DNA from 4 places in the Ruegeria sp. CE6 genome. Region 2 is predicted to be linked to each of the others. Evidence: riboswitches for the same ligand, from Rfam matches in the RefSeq annotation. Region 2 holds a riboswitch; each other region holds the start of a gene.
The links. Region 2 has a riboswitch for cobalamin ahead of ACR0DK_RS05720 (DUF1636 family protein). Riboswitches for the same ligand answer to the same signal wherever they lie in the genome.

Region 1: linked by a shared signal. The riboswitch ahead of ACR0DK_RS04775 (hypothetical protein) and the one ahead of ACR0DK_RS05720 (DUF1636 family protein) in region 2 are both predicted to bind cobalamin.
Region 3: linked by a shared signal. The riboswitch ahead of ACR0DK_RS03630 (energy-coupling factor ABC transporter permease) and the one ahead of ACR0DK_RS05720 (DUF1636 family protein) in region 2 are both predicted to bind cobalamin.
Region 4: linked by a shared signal. The riboswitch ahead of ACR0DK_RS00280 (DUF1636 family protein) and the one ahead of ACR0DK_RS05720 (DUF1636 family protein) in region 2 are both predicted to bind cobalamin.

Annotation. Positions count from the first base shown of each region.
Region 1 covers NZ_JBQFRR010000001.1:962,237-967,145, reverse strand. Annotated here, with positions in the region: gene ACR0DK_RS04785 (DNA polymerase III subunit gamma/tau) at 1-1,228, opposite strand, end outside; gene ACR0DK_RS04780 (phosphatase domain-containing protein) at 1,401-1,901, shown strand; gene ACR0DK_RS04775 (hypothetical protein) at 1,906-2,313, opposite strand; cobalamin riboswitch at 2,405-2,625, opposite strand; gene ACR0DK_RS04770 (alpha/beta hydrolase family protein) at 2,747-3,604, shown strand; gene rsgA (ribosome small subunit-dependent GTPase A) at 3,641-4,669, opposite strand; RNA gene ffs (signal recognition particle sRNA small type) at 4,829-4,909, opposite strand, start outside.
Region 2 covers NZ_JBQFRR010000001.1:1,149,876-1,154,784, forward strand. Annotated here, with positions in the region: gene ACR0DK_RS05705 (peroxidase family protein) at 1-50, opposite strand, end outside; gene ACR0DK_RS05710 (catalase family protein) at 69-1,136, opposite strand; gene ACR0DK_RS05715 (hypothetical protein) at 1,256-1,411, shown strand; cobalamin riboswitch at 1,395-1,602, shown strand; gene ACR0DK_RS05720 (DUF1636 family protein) at 1,705-2,061, shown strand; gene ACR0DK_RS05725 (ABC transporter ATP-binding protein) at 2,058-2,843, shown strand; gene ACR0DK_RS05730 (ABC transporter substrate-binding protein) at 2,862-3,809, shown strand; gene ACR0DK_RS05735 (iron ABC transporter permease) at 3,811-4,824, shown strand; gene ACR0DK_RS05740 (LysR substrate-binding domain-containing protein) at 4,873-4,909, opposite strand, start outside.
Region 3 covers NZ_JBQFRR010000001.1:739,354-744,262, forward strand. Annotated here, with positions in the region: gene ACR0DK_RS03625 (transglutaminase-like cysteine peptidase) at 444-1,067, shown strand; gene ACR0DK_RS03630 (energy-coupling factor ABC transporter permease) at 1,173-1,856, opposite strand; cobalamin riboswitch at 1,933-2,145, opposite strand; gene ACR0DK_RS03635 (L,D-transpeptidase) at 2,361-3,023, shown strand; gene ACR0DK_RS03640 (hypothetical protein) at 3,065-3,337, opposite strand; gene ACR0DK_RS03645 (heavy metal translocating P-type ATPase) at 3,524-4,909, shown strand, end outside.
Region 4 covers NZ_JBQFRR010000001.1:63,654-68,562, forward strand. Annotated here, with positions in the region: gene ACR0DK_RS00270 (glycosyltransferase family 2 protein) at 1-965, opposite strand, end outside; gene ACR0DK_RS00275 (NAD(P)-dependent oxidoreductase) at 1,080-2,066, opposite strand; cobalamin riboswitch at 2,172-2,378, shown strand; gene ACR0DK_RS00280 (DUF1636 family protein) at 2,464-2,844, shown strand; gene cobW (cobalamin biosynthesis protein CobW) at 2,841-3,896, shown strand; gene cobN (cobaltochelatase subunit CobN) at 3,902-4,909, shown strand, end outside.

The DNA of each region.
Region 1 (4,909 bases), 190 kb from region 2:
GCGCGGCAGGAGCATGTCCCGGCGCACCGATTCCCTTGCCGGGGCCACCATTGGGCGGCGGAGGCGTATCTTGCAGACGCTTGATCAGCTCCTCCGGGCTAGGCAAGTCGGCCACATGGGTCAGGCGGATCACGGCCATTTCCGCAGCCATCATTGCGTTGGGTGCGGCGGAAACTTCCTCGAGCGCTTTCAGCAGCATTTGCCACATGCGTGTAAGGACTCGCATGGGCAGAGCCTCGGCCATTTGTTGACCTCGGGCGCGTTCGTCGGGGGAAACGGTGGGATCTTCGGCGGCATCCGGGGTGATCTTGACCACCGAAACCCAATGCGTGATTTCAGCCAGATCGCGTAAGACGGCGAGTGGATCAGCCCCTTCGGCATATTGCCCGCTCAGCTCGGTCAACGCGCCTGCAGCATCGCCGCGCAGGATCATATCCATCAGATCCAGCACCCGGCCCCGATCGGCCAGCCCCAGCATCGCGCGCACCTGATCCGCGCTGGTTTCACCGGCCCCGTGCGAGATCGCCTGATCCAGCAGTGAGGTCGCATCGCGCGCCGATCCCTCGGCGGCCCGGGTGATCAACGATAACGCATCCTCGGCAATCTGTGCCCCTTCGGCACCTGCAATTTTGCGAAGCAGTCCGATCATATCCTCCGGCTCGATCCGGCGCAGATCAAAGCGCTGGCAACGGGACAAGACGGTCACCGGGACCTTGCGAATCTCGGTGGTGGCAAAGATGAACTTCACGTGTTCGGGGGGTTCTTCCAGCGTCTTGAGCAGCGCGTTGAAAGCGCTGGTCGACAGCATGTGAACCTCGTCGATGATATAGATCTTGTAGCGCGCGGACGCAGCGCGATAGCGGACGCTGTCGATGATCTCGCGGATGTCATTGACACCGGTGCGGCTGGCGGCGTCCATCTCCATCACATCGACATGGCGGCCCTCCATGATGGCTACGCAGTGTTCACATTGACCGCAGGGTTCGGTGGTAGGGCCGCCGCTGCCATCGGGACCGATGCAGTTCATACCCTTGGCTATGATCCGAGCGGTCGTCGTCTTGCCGGTACCGCGGATGCCGGTCATGATGAAGGCCTGCGCGATCCGGTCCGCCTCGAAGGCGTTTTTCAGAGTGCGCACCATGGCGTCCTGACCGACTAGATCGGCAAAGGTTTCGGGGCGGTATTTGCGGGCAAGAACCTGGTAGGCGGGGCTGGGCGTCTCGGTCATGTCTGCTCTGTCGGATTCGCGTTACGCCGCAGCGTAGAGGCCCCCGCCGCCCGCGTCCACAGCCGGCCGGGACGATTTTCATTTTGGAATGCGTGGGTATGCGGCTAAAATCCACTCTATTCTATTTACTGGACCAGTATGTTGTTGGGTGAAGTTTGTTTGGGGGGAGATTATGTCGCAACTGGTGGTTTATGCGTTGCAGGTTGGCGGAGGCACCTTGGCCTTGTCCTCGATGCCTGGGCGTGGAGGAACGTATACAGAAGACCTTGATCTTATCGCAGACTGGAAGCCGGGACTTGTGATCTCGATGACCACTGAGGTCGAGATGATTCAGGATGGTGCGCGGAATTTTGGCGCTGATATTCAGGGGCGTGCCAGCAGATGGGTGCATTTGCCGATCGAAGATTTTGGCACGCCACCCAAAGAGATTTTGGACCGCTGGCCCCGCGTTGGCGCGACCGCACGTCAGGCGTTGTCAGGTGGTGGCCGTGTGCTAGTGCATTGCCGTGGTGGCTGTGGCCGATCCGGGATGGTGGTTCTGCGTCTGATGGTTGAATGCGGTGAACGGCCTGAGGCGGCATTGAAGCGATTGCGTACGGTGCGTCCTTGCGCAGTCGAGACAAATGCCCAGATGCTTTGGGCCGTTGAACCGGCCCGTGTTCAAGCCGTTTGACGGCTTAGACACCAACATGTGGCGAGATTTCGCCACCGTTGTGCTGCACCAGAAGCGAAGCCTCAAGCATGGCGCAAGGAGGATTCCTTAGCAGGTGTGCGGGTAGGCTGCGGTACTCGGTTCCGAACATCATGTCTGCGTAGTCATCCAGCCGGCCGGTATCGATTTCAGGATCGGTTCCGCAGAATACACGTATCTGGTCGCATTGGGCGCGAAAGCGGGCGGTGCATCCTTCCGGGCAGTGCGACAGATCTATGGTGCCTTCAATCTCAAACTCAGATTTCGTGACCGGTTTTGTGGCGGACATGGCCTGCGTCAGAGCCCGCGCCATTTGCGCCAGTGCGGGGCAGGTTGCCCCAGTACGTTGGCACACGGTCGCCGCGAATTCGTGCGTTTTAGTCTTCCAGATCATCAATGCGCCCTCCGCGCGCAGGGCGAGGGCGTGGTACAGGTTGGTCCGTGCGGAGCACGATCAAACCCGTCCCGGACACCCCGCCCGAGTTTCGGTTCTACATCCGATGGCAGGTCTCCTGACTTGCGGGTCATCGCTTTGCCGACCTTCCCAGCCTTCGAGGCCAGTGGTATCTCGGCATTGCTCTCCGCTTACAGTTGCGGGGGCAGTCTCGGACTAGGTTCTTTCCGGATTTATCCGGGCAGAACCGCACCGTGTTCCCTTTTCATCCCGGCCCGATTGGGCGCGAGAACCATCGCGACATGGCTAGCGGCTGCGCCGTGCCCGAGTCAAGAAGATTGCGTCAGGCAAGTGACGTATGGTCCAGTCACGTCAACCTTGACTTGAGGCGCTTCGGGTGAACTGATCAGTTCAGTCGGTATTGGAGGGCACCATGTTGGACACGCAGCAGGCGGTTGTGACCGAGGATTTTCAGATCCCGTCCGACCCGGCAATGTTGTCGGCGCGGCTTTACCGTCCGGTTGCCGACCCCGAAAAGGTGGTCGTCATAAACGGTGCGACTGGGGTGCCGAGGGATTACTATCAGCACTTCGCCCGATGGCTTGCCGAGGAACAGGGCATGGCCTGCCTGACCTATGACTACCGGGATTTTGGTCACTCTTTGGTGGGTTCGCAAAAGCGGTCAAATGTCACCATGGCCGATTGGGCGTTGATCGACATTCCAGCCGCCCGGGCCGAGATGCGCCGACGGTTTCCGCAGGCCAAGCTATGGAGCATCGGTCATTCCTTGGGCGGAATGTTTGGTCCGATCCAACCCGATATCGATCAGATTGACAGGATGATCTGTGTCTGTTCGGGTCTGGTAACGCTGGCGGATCACCCTTGGCCTTATCGCGCTTTGGCGGCGTTGTTCTGGTATGGTCACGCGCCGCTGGTGGTCAAGGCGCTTGGCTACCTGCCCGGACGGTTGGTCGGGTTTGGATCGGACCTGCCTGCCCAAGTCTATTGGCAATGGCGCAAATGGTGCACCGCCCCCAAAAGCTATGTGCCAGAGATCGGCACGACACTGCCCGCCGCCCGCTGGGAAGACTTGGGCAAACGTGTCGATCTGTTTACCTTCGCAGATGATGAAATGGTGCCGCCGGATGCTGTCTGGCGTCTTGCCGATCTCTATGGACCCAAAGCCGGGCGCCATCTGCTTGCACCAAGCGAATTCGGAGTATCCAAGATCGGCCATATCGGTGCATTCGCAAGACGGAATGCGGCAGTCTGGCCTAGGCTAATCGCCTGATAGCGCTGGGCACCGGTAGGCCGGTGCCCAGCTTCGTTATAGCCCTTTACGGGATTTTTTCTCGTGCATCACGCTGCGCACCATCTTGCCGAACGCCTTGTCGCGGGCGCGGGCCTGCGCCACCGAAGCGGAATTGTGTTGGTCTTCGCGCCGCAGCTTGCGCCAGCGGTCCAGCCGCGCGGGATCAAGCGTACCAGAGTCGATTGCCGCCTGCACCGCACATCCGGGCTCGGTCTCGTGCTGACAATCCGAGAAGCGGCAATTCAGGCTGAGGTCTGAGATGTCCGAGAACACCTCATCCAACCCCTCTTGCGCATCTAGCAGACGTAACGCGCGCATGCCGGGCGTATCGATCAGCCAGCCGCCATTGCGCATGCGATGCAAGGCGCGTGAGGTTGTTGTGTGCCTGCCGCGCGCATCGTCTTCGCGAATACCTGCGGTGGCCTGATCCTGCCCCGTCATCCCGTTGGCGAGCGTCGTTTTCCCAACGCCGGATGATCCAATCAAGGCGCTGGTTTGTCCTTTCGGACACCACGACAGAACTTGTTCGAGATCGCCGTGATCCAGCGCGTTGACCGCAAGTACCGTCAGAAACGGGGCGAGCGATTGGGCTTGATCTACATAAAGGCTCGGATCATCGCACATGTCCGATTTGGTCAGAACGACCACCGGATAGCAGCCTGCCTGATGTGCCAGCGCAAGATACCGCTCCAATCGTGGCATATTGAAATCGGCGTTGCAGGAACTGACGATGAACAGCACATCAACATTTGCAGCAATCAGCTGCGCCGCTGCCCCTGTACCTGCGGCCCGGCGCTGCAGCAGGCTGCGCCGGTCCAGCACGCGGCGTATGCGTTTGTTTTCATCCACCAGAACCCAATCTCCGACGGCATATGCACCGGTTGATTGATCCAGAGATAACAAAGGCGATTCACCTTCAGGGCTCAGCCCGATCAGTCGATCCCGGTGTACGGCCGAGATGCGATACGGAAGAAGTGACGGATCAGCCGTATGCTGAGCCGCGAAATGAGAGGACCATCCGAGGTCCGGAAAGGAAAGTAACATTGGTCTGCCTGTGATCAGAAACAGCAATCCCGTCGAATGGCAATCGCGCATCCGCCGACGACGTGTTCAGGCAATCAGTTGATCGGAAAGGATCAGAACCGGTCTGCCCGAAGGGTTTTTGCTACAATCATAAACGCCCTCCTGCGGCTGATAGGTTCTAAGTGAGAGGTTGGACATCGACCCAAGCGGGGCTCGTTGTGGCTGCTTCCTTCCGGACCTGACCAGGTTGGCGAGGCGCTC
Region 2 (4,909 bases):
GGTGGGGAGATCTTGAATCCGAGTTTGATCAGATCATCAACGTCCAGCATCAATACATCTCCGTTTGGTCATCGGTTCGGGAACCGGGCGCGGGCCAGGCTCAGATAGGTTCTGAGCCGGATCGCATTAATCGGTCCTAAAGGTTCGTGATCTGCCGTGACACGCCAGGGCGAGAAGCTCATCGCGTCGCCATTCTGCGGATCAAATTCTGCACCTTTGGGAATCGTGATATCCGCCACGGGCGTGACGGTATGATGGTACGGATCAAGAGGTGCATCTGGTTGCGGATCGCATGCCCACCGGATGCGATTGTCTAGCACATCGAATTCGTCGGCCGGGCGCGGGGGCTCAATCACACACAGCTCGAAGTGATTATCTCCATCGGCCACGTCTTGCCGCAAACACTGCCCGATCCCATCTGGGTCGTCTACCGGATGTGCCGGAATTTTTGGTTTCGCGCTGCGGGCCAAGTATCTGACCGTTAGATCGGGGCCCAGCCGATACGGTGTTGTCGACCAGAAATGGACCTCAAAAGGCGAGTGCATATAGTTCGAGGCAAAATCACTCGCGACGCGAAACTGACGCTTGCCTTCACGAGTGAGGAAGGCGCGAAATCCTGCGCGCAGCCCTTTGGTGATCAACCTAAGGCTCCATTTTCGTCGCCCTTTGATCGCGTGCTGGACCGCTTGTAATGTGGCGACAAGCCTGCCCAATCGCTCATATTCATCGGGGACGTAGCTGGGAAACACATCCTGATCGACTAATACAAAATCGAACTCGTCGCTGAGTTGTGTGGTCCCCAGATGCGCAAGTGCTTCGGCGTCGATCAGCTTGGGGCCAGGCACGTCAAAAAGCTTGATCGCCATCCCGTGGGCATCCGATTTCCGGTCATCCAGATGCGCGCCGTTGGAAAAGCGAAGTGCGGCTGAATAGGCTGCGGGCTGTTCAAACAGGCCGTGACGGAACTGTTCTGGTAGATCGTTTCTGACGGTGAATATTGCAGCCACACACCCGTGACTGCGCCCATGCTGAGCCCTTAAGCGATGGCCTTTCCACCGTGCAACGGCCTCGAGATTGTGGTCAATGACATCATCAACAATATCCGGCGGCAATGCGTTTTGCGAAACATGTGTCAAAGAACCGTCTCCTTGGATAAACCCAGGCAATGATCAAACAGGGGTAAGGTGCTGACAAAGCTAAACCTCTAAATTTGTTCAGCTTACCTCAGATTGTCTAATTTCCAAACACACCAACTATGGACAACCGTGGCCAGACAAATTCGGCGCGCAGCCCAAGCTATTCGGTTGGTGCTTCGGACACGTGGTTGGCGGCGCTCGATCCTCGACCAGAGTTGGGTGCCTTCGACTTTATCATTGACGTGTCCGGTGTTCTCGGGCACTCAATCGATTGATGGTTCCCGGTGGTGTTGCCGCGGGATGAAAAGGGAATACGGTGAGGTTTGCCATAAGGTGCCAATTCCGTAACTGCCCCCGCAACTGTAAGCGGTGAGCAAGGCCAAACAGCCACTGGTCCACAGGATCGGGAAGGTTGGCCGAGCGCGGACCCGCAAGTCAGGAGACCTGCCATCAGATGTTCAACCAACCCGGGGCGGGGCGTCCTGGAAGGAGGCTTTGATGGCGCGTCAATCGCGTGTTTACATTGTCGGCAGCTTCCGCATGCGCTTGGAAACAAGTGGAGTGGACCATGCCAGATACGCCTGATCATTTCATTCTAGTCTGCAAAAGCTGCACTGAAGGGCTGCGCCTCGATGAAATTTGCGATGCGTTGACTGGGAAATTACCTCGCGGCTTTGCGATCCGCGCGTCGTCTTGCATGGCAGGCTGCGATAGTCCCAGAACGGTTGGGTTCCAGGCCGTAGGAAAGGCGCAATACCTTTTTGGTGGCATTCAGACCACGGATGAGGTGCAGGCGCTGGCTGAGTTTGCAGCGCAGTATCGTGAAAGCCCGGATGGCTGGACAAATGCCACTGATCGCCCGCAGGCGTTGTTCAATAAAACCCTCTCGCGCATGCCGCGGATCGAACAGGGGGCATCGCAATGACGTTGCCACCCTTTCTGATTGCCGAAAACCTTGAGTATTATGCCCTTAACGGAGATGTCCTGTTGCAGGGAGTCTCGTTCGAGTTGGACGAGGGTTCCATTCTAGCCATCGCCGGCCCGAACGGGGCGGGGAAAACGACGCTTCTCAATCTGTTGTGCGGCGCTGAGCCGCTGGCACTTGGCGATGTTCGGATCAAAGGACGCAGTCTGAAACAGCTCTCCGCCAAAGAGCGTGCGCGCATGATTGCAGTGGTAGGTCAGCAGGAACTGCCAGATGGACGCTTGGCGTTACGCGATTATGTTGCGCTGGGGCAAATACCCATCCGTGCGGACCGCTCTGCCGAAGGCCACGCGCAAGAGCTGGACCGGATTTTAGACCTGACCGGTCTCGCCAATCTCGCGGACAAGCGCATGGCCCAACTGTCCGGAGGCGAACGTCAGCGTGCCCATATCGCGCGCGCTTTGGCGCAGAACCCTTCGTTGCTGTTTCTGGACGAACCGACCAACCATCTGGATCCTGATGCAAAAGGGCGGATGCTGTCTTTGGTCGCCGAGCTTGGGATCACCGTGGTCATGATCGTACACGATCTGGTCATGATCCCCGAATTCGCCACACACGTGGCGCTGATGAAATCGACCCGCATGATCGAGTTTGGATCGGTGGACAAGGTGCTGACACCCGAAAGAGTCCGCGAAACTTTTGGCGTTGATTTCCTCTGCTTTCTCCACGAAGGCCGCGTGATCCCGGCGCTTGATATTCGAAGAACCACAATCTCAACTTAGTCGAAGGAACACACTGAGATGAAATACATCTGGCCCGTGGCGTTGGCCACCGCCATGGCAAGCGGTGCTGCTGCGCAAGAAGTCACCGTAGACAACTGCGGCGAACCGCTGGTTTTTGATACCGCGCCCGAGCGCCTGGTTGTGCATGACATGAACATGACCGATATGGCCTTTGCATTGGGTCTGCAGGACAAGATCGTCGGCCTGACCGGCATCACCGGCTGGTACAAGACCAGCCCTGATTTTGATGCCCTGCGCGGCGACATCCCCGAGCTTGCGCCGAAATATCCGACAGTCGAAAACTTGGTGGCGGTTGAACCCGACCTGTTCTTTGCCGGTTGGTACTATGGCATGAAGCCGGGTGGTGATGTGACCCCAGATACATTGGAACCGTTCGGAATCAAGACCTTGGTTCTAACGGAAAGCTGTGTCCATCTGGACAAGGATCGCCCCGAAGCCAGCATGGATCTTCTGTTTGGCGATGTGTTGCGCTTGGGCAAGGTGATGCAAGTCGAAGACAAGGCCGAAGCTCTGGTCTCGGGCTGGAAAGAGCAGCTGGCAGCGATCGAAGCCAAGACTGCTGAACTGCCCAAGCCCCGCGTTTTTCTTCTGGATGGTCCTGCAGATGCTCCGTTTACCGCCGGTAAATTCGCGATTCCCGATGCGATGATCACAGCCGCCGGTGGTGAAAACGTCACTCATGACATGGACACGAGCTGGGGCCGCACTTCGTGGGAGGCCGTTGCCGCATCGAACCCGGAATTCCTGGTTTTGTTGGATTATCAGACCGGCAATGGCGCCGAGGACACTTTCAAGTTCCTGCAGGAACATCCCGTCATGTCGCAGACTGATGCCGTCAAGAACGAACGCTGGATCGGATTGCGCTACGAAGAGCTGACGCCCGGACCGGCAAATATCGAAGCGATCTCGAAGATGGCGCGCGCGATGCATCCGGGTCAGAGCTAATATGGGCCGACTGGGCCTGACGTTGTTGCTGGGGGCGGTCGTTCTGACCGCCCTTTTGCTGATTTCCACGATCTACGGCACAACCTCGATTCCTTTGTCCGACACCTTCACCGCGATCTTGCGCGGTACCGGGTTGCAGGACGGAGAGATGTCGCCGCTGCATAGGATCGTATTCGACCTGCGATTGCCCCGCGCGTTGTTTGCAGCCGTGATCGGTGCCGGGCTGGGCATCGTTGGCGTGGTGCTGCAAACGACCACACGTAATGACCTTGCCGATCCATTTCTGTTCGGCCTGTCCTCGGGCGCGGCAGCGGGGGCGGTGTTTGTAATTACCGTGACCGGAGATATTCTGGGTTTCTGGACTCTGCCGCTGGCTGCCTTTTGCGGCGGTCTTGTGGCGTCGGGCATCGTGCTGGCGCTGGTTCATGGGCTTCGCACTAGCGCACCGGAAAAGCTGATCCTTGCGGGTCTGGCTGTGTCATTTTTGTTTTCGGCCATCACCAACTATCTGATCTTCGCCGGTGATAGCCGCGCCGCTCATTCTGTCATCTTCTGGATGCTGGGGGGGCTGGGCCTGGCCCGTTGGGAGACGTTCCCGCTGGTGTGCATCGGTCTGCTGCTGATCCTGAGCTATTCGCTTTATCGCAGCCGCTGGTTGGATGCGCTGCTGACCGGGGATTTGACTGCCGCTACTCTGGGTGTGCCGGTTCGGGGTCTGCGGTTCAGCATGTTTTTCACCGCAGCGTTGGCAACGGCCGTGTTTGTTTCCGTAGCCGGAGTGATTGGTTTTGTCGGTCTGATGGTGCCGCATATTGCACGCGGGATCGCAGGTCCCCTGCACAAAAACCTTCTACCAACCGCCGCTATGGTTGGTGCTGCCTTGTTGACCGGTTCTGACATTCTCAGCAGGCTTCTGCTGGCTCCGCAGGAATTGCCAGTGGGGATCGTCACGACTTCGATTGGATCCGTCTTCGTGTTCCTGCTTTTGTTCAGAACAGCGAGAAATCAGCGGTGAGGCCCTCAATCCGCACCCCTAGCTTCTGAAATCAGATTCAGGACCCTTTCAAACCTTCCCGTCAGCCGCCTCGCCGAGCCACTTG
Region 3 (4,909 bases), 410 kb from region 2:
TAACAGAGGACTGAGTGTAGCGACGAAGTCATTGTTTTAGAATTTCCAATCAAAACCTGCACACCTTGGTCAGGGGAAATCTGCAATTGCCAGTTACATCTGGCCGCATGAAACATATAATCGCAGATACACTGTTAGGGTGCGCCTCGGCGAACGGTTGATACCCATTTCATTGCACAAAGATGTTCAGCTTGACGCGTCATCCAAATCCGCCACAAACCTCAAGCGTTTCTAACCCAGGACTACTAGCCGGCTTTCTTCTATGCCGCTGCAAGAATCTCAATTAAGCTCACCCACATAATCACGACTAATAACTGCGCGCTCGCGAACTTTGCTGCTCTGCATTTTAAATTGAATAAGCTGTTGTAATGCGTCGATGAACATAAAAGATTGAAATAGAGTTCTCTTGGCTCGGTAGCTTCAGATACCCAGGAGAAACGAGTATGGGGAAAGCAGATATGACAAAACCTACTTCCGCTCAGAAAAAACTTTCGGAACGGTTACCAGTTTATCTATCGTTGGCCTGTATCATATGCAGCTACCTTGTCTCCGCCGCTTCATTGCAAGCTTCTGAGCTTCCCTGGATCAAACTAGATAGAGAGGTTCAGGCGCCATCGGGCGCCAAATCACTCTGCAAAGATTATTCGTGGGCGTGCGCGAATACTCGTACTTCTGGTCTGCCAGAAGCGCAGGAGAAACAGATCGTTAAAGCGATTAACTTGCGCGTCAATCGGAGGATCCGCGCCGTTTCGGATCAAAACCAATACGGGACAAAGGAATACTGGACGCTACCAATGCAGGGGTCAGGGGATTGCGAAGATTTCGCTTTGCAAAAGAAGTTTGAACTAATGCAGAACGGCTTGGATCCTACGAAGCTACTTATTGCAACTGTCTTAGACACCAATCGCAGTGGCCATGCAGTTTTAGTTTATCGCTCGAGTGAAGGCGATTTGATTCTGGACAATGTCACCAACAGGATCAAATCGTGGAAGGAAACGAGGTATCTTTTCCTACGAATACAGGACCCAAATCACCCTGATCGTTGGGTACAGGTTTCTAGCGGCTAAAGACAATGTGGCGCGCCTTAGAGACGCGCCACAATAAAATTTTGGTCCTGCGACTACTGGTTGTTTCGCGGCAACCCAAGTTTAGGACACCGCTTCAAACTTTGGTCAAGCTTTCGCAGCGTTGTACAAACGCGGAGTCACCAGACCTGTACTGTTCAAACCGCGCATTGCCTTGGCTGCCGCAAGCACTGCCAGATCAGCAATCGGCTCAATGACGATTACCAGCATATAAGCGCCGCCAAAGGACAGAACCGACGCCATGGTTTCTGCGCCGAAACCCTGGCCGTAGAAGGCCCAGAACCCAACCCATGCGACTACTCCTCCCTGATACGTCGCACTTAGGGCAAGAGCTTGGCTATATTTGAGGTCAACATATGCTGTGCCGGGTGCGATGATGCGGCTGGCCAGTGCTTGTAGCGCAAATAGCGGCACCAGCAGAGTGGTCAGGTTGATGAAGTACTGCGGAAGATCGAACGGGGCAAAAAACACACCCTGAATCAGGAGACCAGCTGCCAATCCAAAAGCCGCGGGTGCAGCACCGAGAAGCAGAAACAGCGTCGACCCCAGGATGAAGTGGACTTCAGAGACACCAACCGGGAAATGCGGCAGGACTTCGAAGAAAAGGAAAACCCCAACGGTGGCGAGCACCGAGCGCATAACAAAAGATGCAGGTCCATTCGCTCGCAATGTGGAAAACGTTTCTTTCGCTGCGTAAGTAGCCGCACCTGCGGCGGTAACATAGGAAAGCGCGATTTTGGCACCATTCACGATGCCCGGTTCGATATGCATGTTCTTTCTCCCTACCGCCTCACCCGGCGGCTTGTCAGGTTGAATCGACCGTAAGGCCGACAGGTTCAGTCTGGGCATAGCCCGGCGCTTTACGGCAGGTCTCCTGACTCGCGGGTGCTCGCTCCGCCAACCTTCCCGGTTCCATTACGAACCAGTGGTGTCTTGGCATCGCTCTCCGCTCACAGTTGCGGGGGCAGTTACGGAATTGGCGCCATTGAAAACACCGAACCGTATTCCCTTTTAATCCTTTTGGCTTCAGCCATCAGGAACCGAAAACAATTCACCGCTACAATGGCGGCTTCGCCTGTGTCAATTGTCTTTGCGACCTATTCCAATGTAAACTCGACCGAAGCAGGATTCACGCAACCGGTCACTTGATCGACAGGGTAAACCAAGCGTTACCTGAAACCTCTTGAAGCTCTAGCTGCTAGAGGCTTTAAGATTCGGATTAATTCGCGATAGTGCGATCCAAATACGTTAAACTTGTGAACCAGGACGAGACCTATGCTTACAAGGCGCCATTTCATTCAATCCACCACAGCGCTGTTCTCGGCGTCTGCGGCCAGTCCATTGATCGCCAAAACCTGGCCAACCGCATCGCAGAAGACCTATTGGGACAGTCAGGTCACGCCAATTGGTTACGATCCAATGACCTCAAATCCGTGGGGTGTTCATGACCGTTTTTTACCAAGACGCGTCGCGGCAAATGATGGTTTGGTTCCAGGTGACATCCATGTGGATGCCGTCGCGCGCTATCTCTATCATATCGAAGAAGACGGGACCGCAATGCGCTATGGCGTAGCGATCGCGCGTGGGAATCTTTACGAGCCCGGCACCTATGTTATCCGCCGAAAGGTCGAATGGCCACACTGGACACCAACCGCTTCAATGATCGAGCGCAACCCCGAATACGCGGAATTCCGGAATGGCATGGAGCCCGGGCCGAATAATGCTCTCGGCTCTCGTGCCCTTTATCTATACGTTGGAGACCGAGACACATATCTCAGAATTCACGGCACGCCTGAGCCAAGAAGCATCGGCGGTCGCGCAAGTTCTGGATGTGTGCGAATGATCATGGCTCATATCAATGACCTCTACCCAAACGTGAAAACCGGCTCGACCGCTTTCCTATACTCTGCCGAAGATAGCGTCACAGCCCGCTCATGAATATTGGGCAGCGTACATGGACGTCGCTGCCCTCATTTCGATCAGGCGTCGCGCGCAATGCAGATCGGAGCGCCATTCGTCGCGCGCAATGGTACCAATGTCGTCTCGACAGGTCCGCTGTGCTCATACCAAAAGCAATTATCTTCTGGCAAAAGGCGTGCCGTGGTCAAATCCTGCGCCGGCCCTGCCAGCGCTACGACCGAATCTGGCACGTTGCCTGGTTCAAGTGCTTTGCTTTTGGCCCCAGTGAACTGGGCTGAGCAACCAGCCGTAATCGAGACTAACGTGATGGTAATTGCGATCTGTTTCTGCATTGATCTGTTCCAAATTTTTTGCGTCATCTGCAATTAGATTGCATCCACACGGCCGGCCCGCAAGACGAAATGAACTAACAATATCGCAGGCAAAGAACCCGGATGAAAAAAATATAAAAGGTATTGAAGCTCTAGTTACTGTAGGAACTATTTACAAAGGACCATAGAGATTCTTGAGGTCCAATCATGTCATCCGATACCCATAGCCACGACCATGGCCACGAAAACAAACATGGTCACCACGCATGCGGTAGCGGCGGGTGTGGCGACATCGCCCCCGCCGGTCCAATTCCTGAAGGTGGTAGAAGCTTTCAGGTCTCTGGCCTTGATTGCGCCGAAGAGGTGGCGATCCTGAACCGTGTCGTCGGCCCGAAAGCAGGTGGCGAAGAGCATCTTGCATTTGATGTGATCAACGGTCGGATGACACTTCTTGAAAGTGCTGCCAAGTTATCTGACGAAGATGTCATGATGCTGGTTGCCAGTACTGGTATGACCGCCAAACCATGGGATGACGGAAATGCCGCCCAGGACCAGGCGGCGCATATTGCACGTCAGCGGCGGTTCACCACTCTTAGCGGAGGGTTTTGGGCAGCGGGTTTTGGCTGGCACATTTTCGAAACCGGCATGGGCGGTGCGCTCGGGCTGTTCTCGGGACATGGTGAGGTTCCGATGCCTTTGCCCGAGGCAGCTTTGTTCGCGGTCGCGATCTTGTTTGGCGTCTGGCTGGTGGCCCCTAAGGCCTGGTCTTCGGCGCGTCGACTTTCGCCGGATATGAACCTTTTGATGGTTGTTGCCGTCGCTGGTGCCATCGCTCTGGGTGAGTTTTTTGAAGCCGCAACTGTAGCATTTTTCTTCTCGCTCTCTCTTTATCTGGAAAGCTGGAGTGTCGGACGTGCTCGGAACGCGGTATCCGCGCTGCTTGATCTGGCCCCCCCGACGGTTCGGCTGGTTCGTGCTGACGGTTCTGAGGCAACGGTCCCGGCGGCGGATGTCTTTGTCGGTGACAGCTTCATCGTTCAGGGTGGGGATCGCATTCCACTTGACGGGGAAGTCATCGAAGGGGCTGGTGCCGTTGACCAGGCTCCAATCACAGGTGAAAGCGCGCTGATTCCCAAAGAGCTGGGTGATGAGGTCTATGCCGGCACAATCAATGGTGAAGGCACCCTCAAAATACGTGCGACGAAAACAGCGTCAGACACCGTGCTTGCCAAGATCATCCGGATGGTCGGTGATGCTCATGCGCGCCGCGCGCCGGTTGAGCAGTGGGTTACAAAATTTGCGCGGATCTATACGCCCATCGTTATGGTCGTCGCAGTGGCCATCGCCCTGATCCCGCCGCTTGCATTTGGCGCATCGTGGGGCTTCTGGTTTTACAATGCGCTTGTTCTGCTGGTTATCGCCTGCCCCTGTGCGCTCGTAATTTCCACACCGGTTTCAATCGTTGCGGCTTTGACCGCTTCGGCCCGGGCTGGGGTTCTGATTAAGGGCGGCGCATATATCGAGGCCCCCGGGCGTACCACCGCACTGGCCATGGACAAGACAGGCACGATCACCATGGGTGAGCCTGAAGTG
Region 4 (4,909 bases), 1.1 Mb from region 2:
TCAACCAGATCAACCCAATCCGGTCTGGCTCTCAATTCTTCGGCTTTCGACCTGTGCCACTCACATGCTTTATGATGAAGGTCTGCCAATTGCGGATCTGCCATCATCTCAGCTTTGATGTCGTGCATAGCCGGCATGTGTTCCAGAATTGAGCGATCCTCAACATCATTGTGGTTCATCATGAGCCAGTATTTGAGCCCTTGATCCTGCCCCACATGATTGGTGCGCCCACGGTCGCGCTTGACTAAAAAGCTATCAGTGCTGCGCACAGCATAATGATGAATGCGCGCGAATTCATGGCTGAAACCACGCCATGCTTTCCATTTCACTTGGTCTGCTGGGTAGAGGTTCCCGCCCGAATCCCGCCACAACACGCCTTCGTATGGCGCGTCAGGGTTCGGTGCATCTTCTGGATTGATCCTGGGACGATGGGCGCGAAAACGGCTGAATTTTCCGTTGTTGCGGAACAGCGTTTTGAACCCTTTGGTCCGGTGATGCGGATAGCCGTCTTCCGTGGCGGCCAGAAAGAAAGTCTCAGGTACAGGTCGATCAACGAAATCGTTCTGACCCGCGTTTCCGAACATGCGCCAGCAGATCGAGATCGCGTCCGCCACGCCGCTGGCCTCAACGAGGCTTCTTATATCACTATTGGGCAAACGGATATTGATATACTCGTCCACATCCAAACTGAGAATCCAATCCGAAGACAGATAGCTTGGGTGGTTCCGCGCAAGCGAAAATGCACGAATCTGCGGCGCGGCGCGCGGACCCAGTCTGTTTCGTTGGTGGTGAGCCCAGCCAAGCACTTGCAACCGTTCGCCCATGGCATCGGTACCATCAGCGCAATCATTGGTATAAATCAGAATGTCATCAAAACCGATTGCGTGGTTGTAGGCCACCCAATCGATCATGAAAGGCCCTTCGTTTTTCATCGTTGTTACGATGAGAAAGGTCTCATTCGTCATAAGTTGTTCTCTTGCCTGTGCCGGTGTCGGACTCCTGTCGACCTATTTAGAATAGCACCAGAATTTTGTCCAACCAGGTCGCCAGACAGCCGCAATGCTTGCCGATTAATCGATCTACCGATTCTGCGGGATCACCTCATAACCCGGTTCTTCTGGCTCGTCGTCCAGCATCTCGGTTGGGAACCCTGGCGCCTGGATCTCCAGTCCGGTCGCGTCCTCTAGCCGCCTGATGATGTTCGGGGACAGTTCACGCTCACCATATCGCGCGATGCCATCTTCGAAAATCTTGATCATCAATGGGTTTATCTCAAGGGGAACTCCGGCACGGTCGGCGACCTCCTGAAACAGACCGATATCTTTTTTCACCAGGTCCATGGTGAAGGAAATATCGCGCGAGCCGTTCAGGATGACCTGACTTTCGGTCTCGTGCACGAAGGATGTGCCTGACGATATCTTGATCGCCTCATAGGTGGTTCCAAGGTCCATGCCGGCGGCCTTGGCTGTCACCAATGCCTCGGCGCAGGTGATCAGGTTGGCGGTAGCCAGATAATTGGTCAACACCTTCAGAACAGAGGCCGAGCCCAGATCGCCCGTGTGCAAAATGCGCCGCCCCATGGTGGTCAGGAATGGCAGGATACGTTCAAAAGTCTCACGATCACAGCCTGCGAAGATCGAGATATTACCCGTCGCTGCCCGGTGACATCCGCCCGAAACCGGGCAATCCACCGCTGCGCCGCCTCGTTCGATGACCATTGCGCCAAGGCGTTTGACTTCGGCTTCGTCAGTGGTCGACATTTCCATCCAGATTTTGCCAGGGCCGACCTCTGGCAACATTTCCTGCATCACCGCATCCGAGGCCGCAGGAGAAGGCAAACAGGTTATAACAGCATCGCAATCGCGCATCAGTTGCGCCGGACTTTTGGCGGCTTTGGCACCCTTGGCGACGAATTCGGTCACCAGATCCGGGTTCAGGTCATGAACCGTCAGATCGATACCGTTTCGTAGCAGCGACCCAGATAGCTTGCCCCCTACATTCCCCAGCCCGATAAACCCTACTTTCATGCGCGGTATCCTCCTGTTCGCATCTTGCTGCCATGCCAGCACGTCGTTGCAGAAGTATCATGCCGCCCAGCGACCCCGACAGGTCGCTTTTTATCCGCTTTTTCACGGATCGGCGCGACTCGCTTGACAAGCAACCCTGCCCTGCCGCATGTCCCTTTCGTTGGTGTCTGCGAGAGCAGATGAAAAGGGAATGCGTCAGCGGTTTTTGCCGTCAAACGCAGCCGCCCCCGCGACCGTGACCGGAGAGGGTGCCCAAAGCCACTGGCAGTATGGCCGGGAAGGCGGGACATCCGACAGAGGCCTCCTCTGACATCCGCAAGCCGGGAGACCTGCCAACGCCCGAAGATGAAACCGGACGGGGTGTTCCGGTGTGGGGCTGTGATCGGCCCGCATGAAACCCCGTCCCCCACGAAGAGGATTTGGGGGGATGAGAGACATGACCGAGACCGCACCGGTCGAACTGCTGGTTTGCACTACCTGCCGTCGCGGGCTGCCTGTCGAGGATGACGCCCAGCGCCCCGGCACGTTGCTGCACAAGGCGCTTGAACAGGCGGGCCTGCCCGAAGGCATTACCTTGAAAGCTGTGGAATGCCTGTCGAATTGCGATGAAGGCTGCTCGATCGTGCTCCGCGGAGGACCGGATCGCTGGACTTTCGTGTATGAGCATCTGAACGAGATCGACCATGTCGAAACCATCGTCGAAGGCGCAGCCAAATACCTCGCCACCGAGGACGGTTTGGTCAAATGGCGCGAACGTCCCGAACATTTCCGCAAAAACTGTGCGGCCCGCATTCCCCCGATTGGAGCCCTGAAATGAGCAATCTCGAGAAACTCCCCGTCACTGTGATCACCGGCTTTTTGGGCTCGGGCAAAACCACACTGGTGCGCCATCTGATGCAGAACCCGCAGGGCAAGCGTCTGGCGGTGGTCGTCAACGAATTCGGCGATGTCGGCGTCGATGGCGATATCCTGAAGTCCTGCGCCATTCCTGATTGCCCGGCGGAAAACATCATGGAACTGGCCAATGGTTGCATCTGCTGCACCGTGGCCGATGATTTCATCCCGACCATTGAAGCCCTGATGGCACTAGAGCCGCGCCCCGATCACATCCTGATCGAAACCTCCGGTCTTGCCCTGCCAAAACCGCTGCTGAAGGCGTTCGACTGGCCCGATATCCGCTCGAAAATCACCGTCGATGGCGTGATTGCTCTGGCCGATGCCGAGGCCGTGGCCGCTGGTCGGTTCGCTCCGAATGTCGAGGCGGTGGATGCGCAACGCATGGCAGATGACTCGATTGATCATGAAACTCCCTTGTCCGAGGTGTTCGAGGATCAGATTTCCTGCGCCGACATCATTCTGCTGACCAAGCCCGATCTGGCTGGCCCGGAAGGCGTTGCGAAAGCGAAAGAGATCATCGCCGCCGAAGCGCCCCGCCCCCTGCCCGTCGTCGAAGTGGCTGAGGGTGCCGTGGACGTCCGCGTCGTGCTGGGTCTAGAAGCCGCGGCCGAGGATGACATGGACGCGCGTCCCAGCCATCACGACGGCCATCACGATCACGAGCATGACGATTTCGAAAGCATCATCGTTGAACTGCCCGAGCAAACCGATCCGATTGATCTGGTCGCCAAGATTGAACGATTGGCCAACGAGTTGAATATCCTGCGCGTCAAAGGCTATGCCGCCGTTCAAGGCAAGCCCATGCGCCTACTGGTTCAGGCCGTCGGTGCGCGCGTGCGTCACCAATATGACCGCCCGTGGGAGCCCGGCGAAGACCGTCGCTCGCGCCTTGTGGTCATTGCCGAGCATGACGATATCAAAGAGGCCGAGATCCGCGATATCCTCGTGGGTGTAACCGAGGCTGCCGAGTAAGACTTATGCACGTCGTCTTCCGCGAAAGCCATGGGCTCGAAGAAACCGAGACCCCGACCGATCTGGGTCAGAGCCCGGCGGACCTGGTGGTGCTGTCCTTTTCCGACAGTGACCTTGGCGCTTTCGCGGCGGGTTGGCATCGTGGAGGTGGGCCTGAAGGACGCATGCCAACGATGCGGCTGGCCAATCTGACGGCGCTGAAGCATCCCCTCTCAGTCGACACATATGTCGAGCAGACACTGGAGGGCGCAAAGGGCATCCTGATCCGTCTGATCGGTGGAGTGCCCTATTGGGCGTACGGCTTGCAGCAGGTTCTGGCGCTGGCGCAGGCCAAAGGGATTGCACTGGCCGTACTGCCCGCAGACGGTCGCGAGGATACGCGGCTGGATGATTACTCTACCCTGCCTGTCTCGACCCTGCGGCGGCTGGCGCATCTGTGCGACACCGGCGGTGAGGTCGCGGCGCAGGCCGCTCTGGCGCAGATGGCACTGGCTGCGGGGTTGTATGCAGGTCCGGTCATGGGCGCCAAGACCATCCCCGAATGCGGTGCCTGGTGCCCAGATCACGGCGTGATCCCTGCAGAAAACGCTCTGCCCGGTGATGCGAAACGTATCATCGTAACCTTCTATCGTGCTTATCTGACCTCGGCGGACACAGCCCCAATCGCAGCGCTGATCCGCAGCTTGCGCGCGCGGGGTTTTGAGGCCGTCGGCCTGTTTGCCCCGTCGCTCAAAGCACCAAATGCCGCCGATTGGCTGCGCGAAACTATTGTGGCGCTGAAGCCTTCGGCGATCGTCAACGCCACCTCATTCTCAGGCAAGGGCGCATCAGGCACCTCACCTCTCGATGTGGCAGAGGTGCCGGTCTTTCAGGTGGCGCTGGCCACCTCACGCCGCAAAGCGTGGGCCGAAGCGGAACGTGGCCTTTCACCAGCTGATCTTGCCATGCATGTGGTCCTTCCGGAAGTGGACGGGCGGATCAACGCGGGCATCGTATCTTTCAAAGAGCCGGGC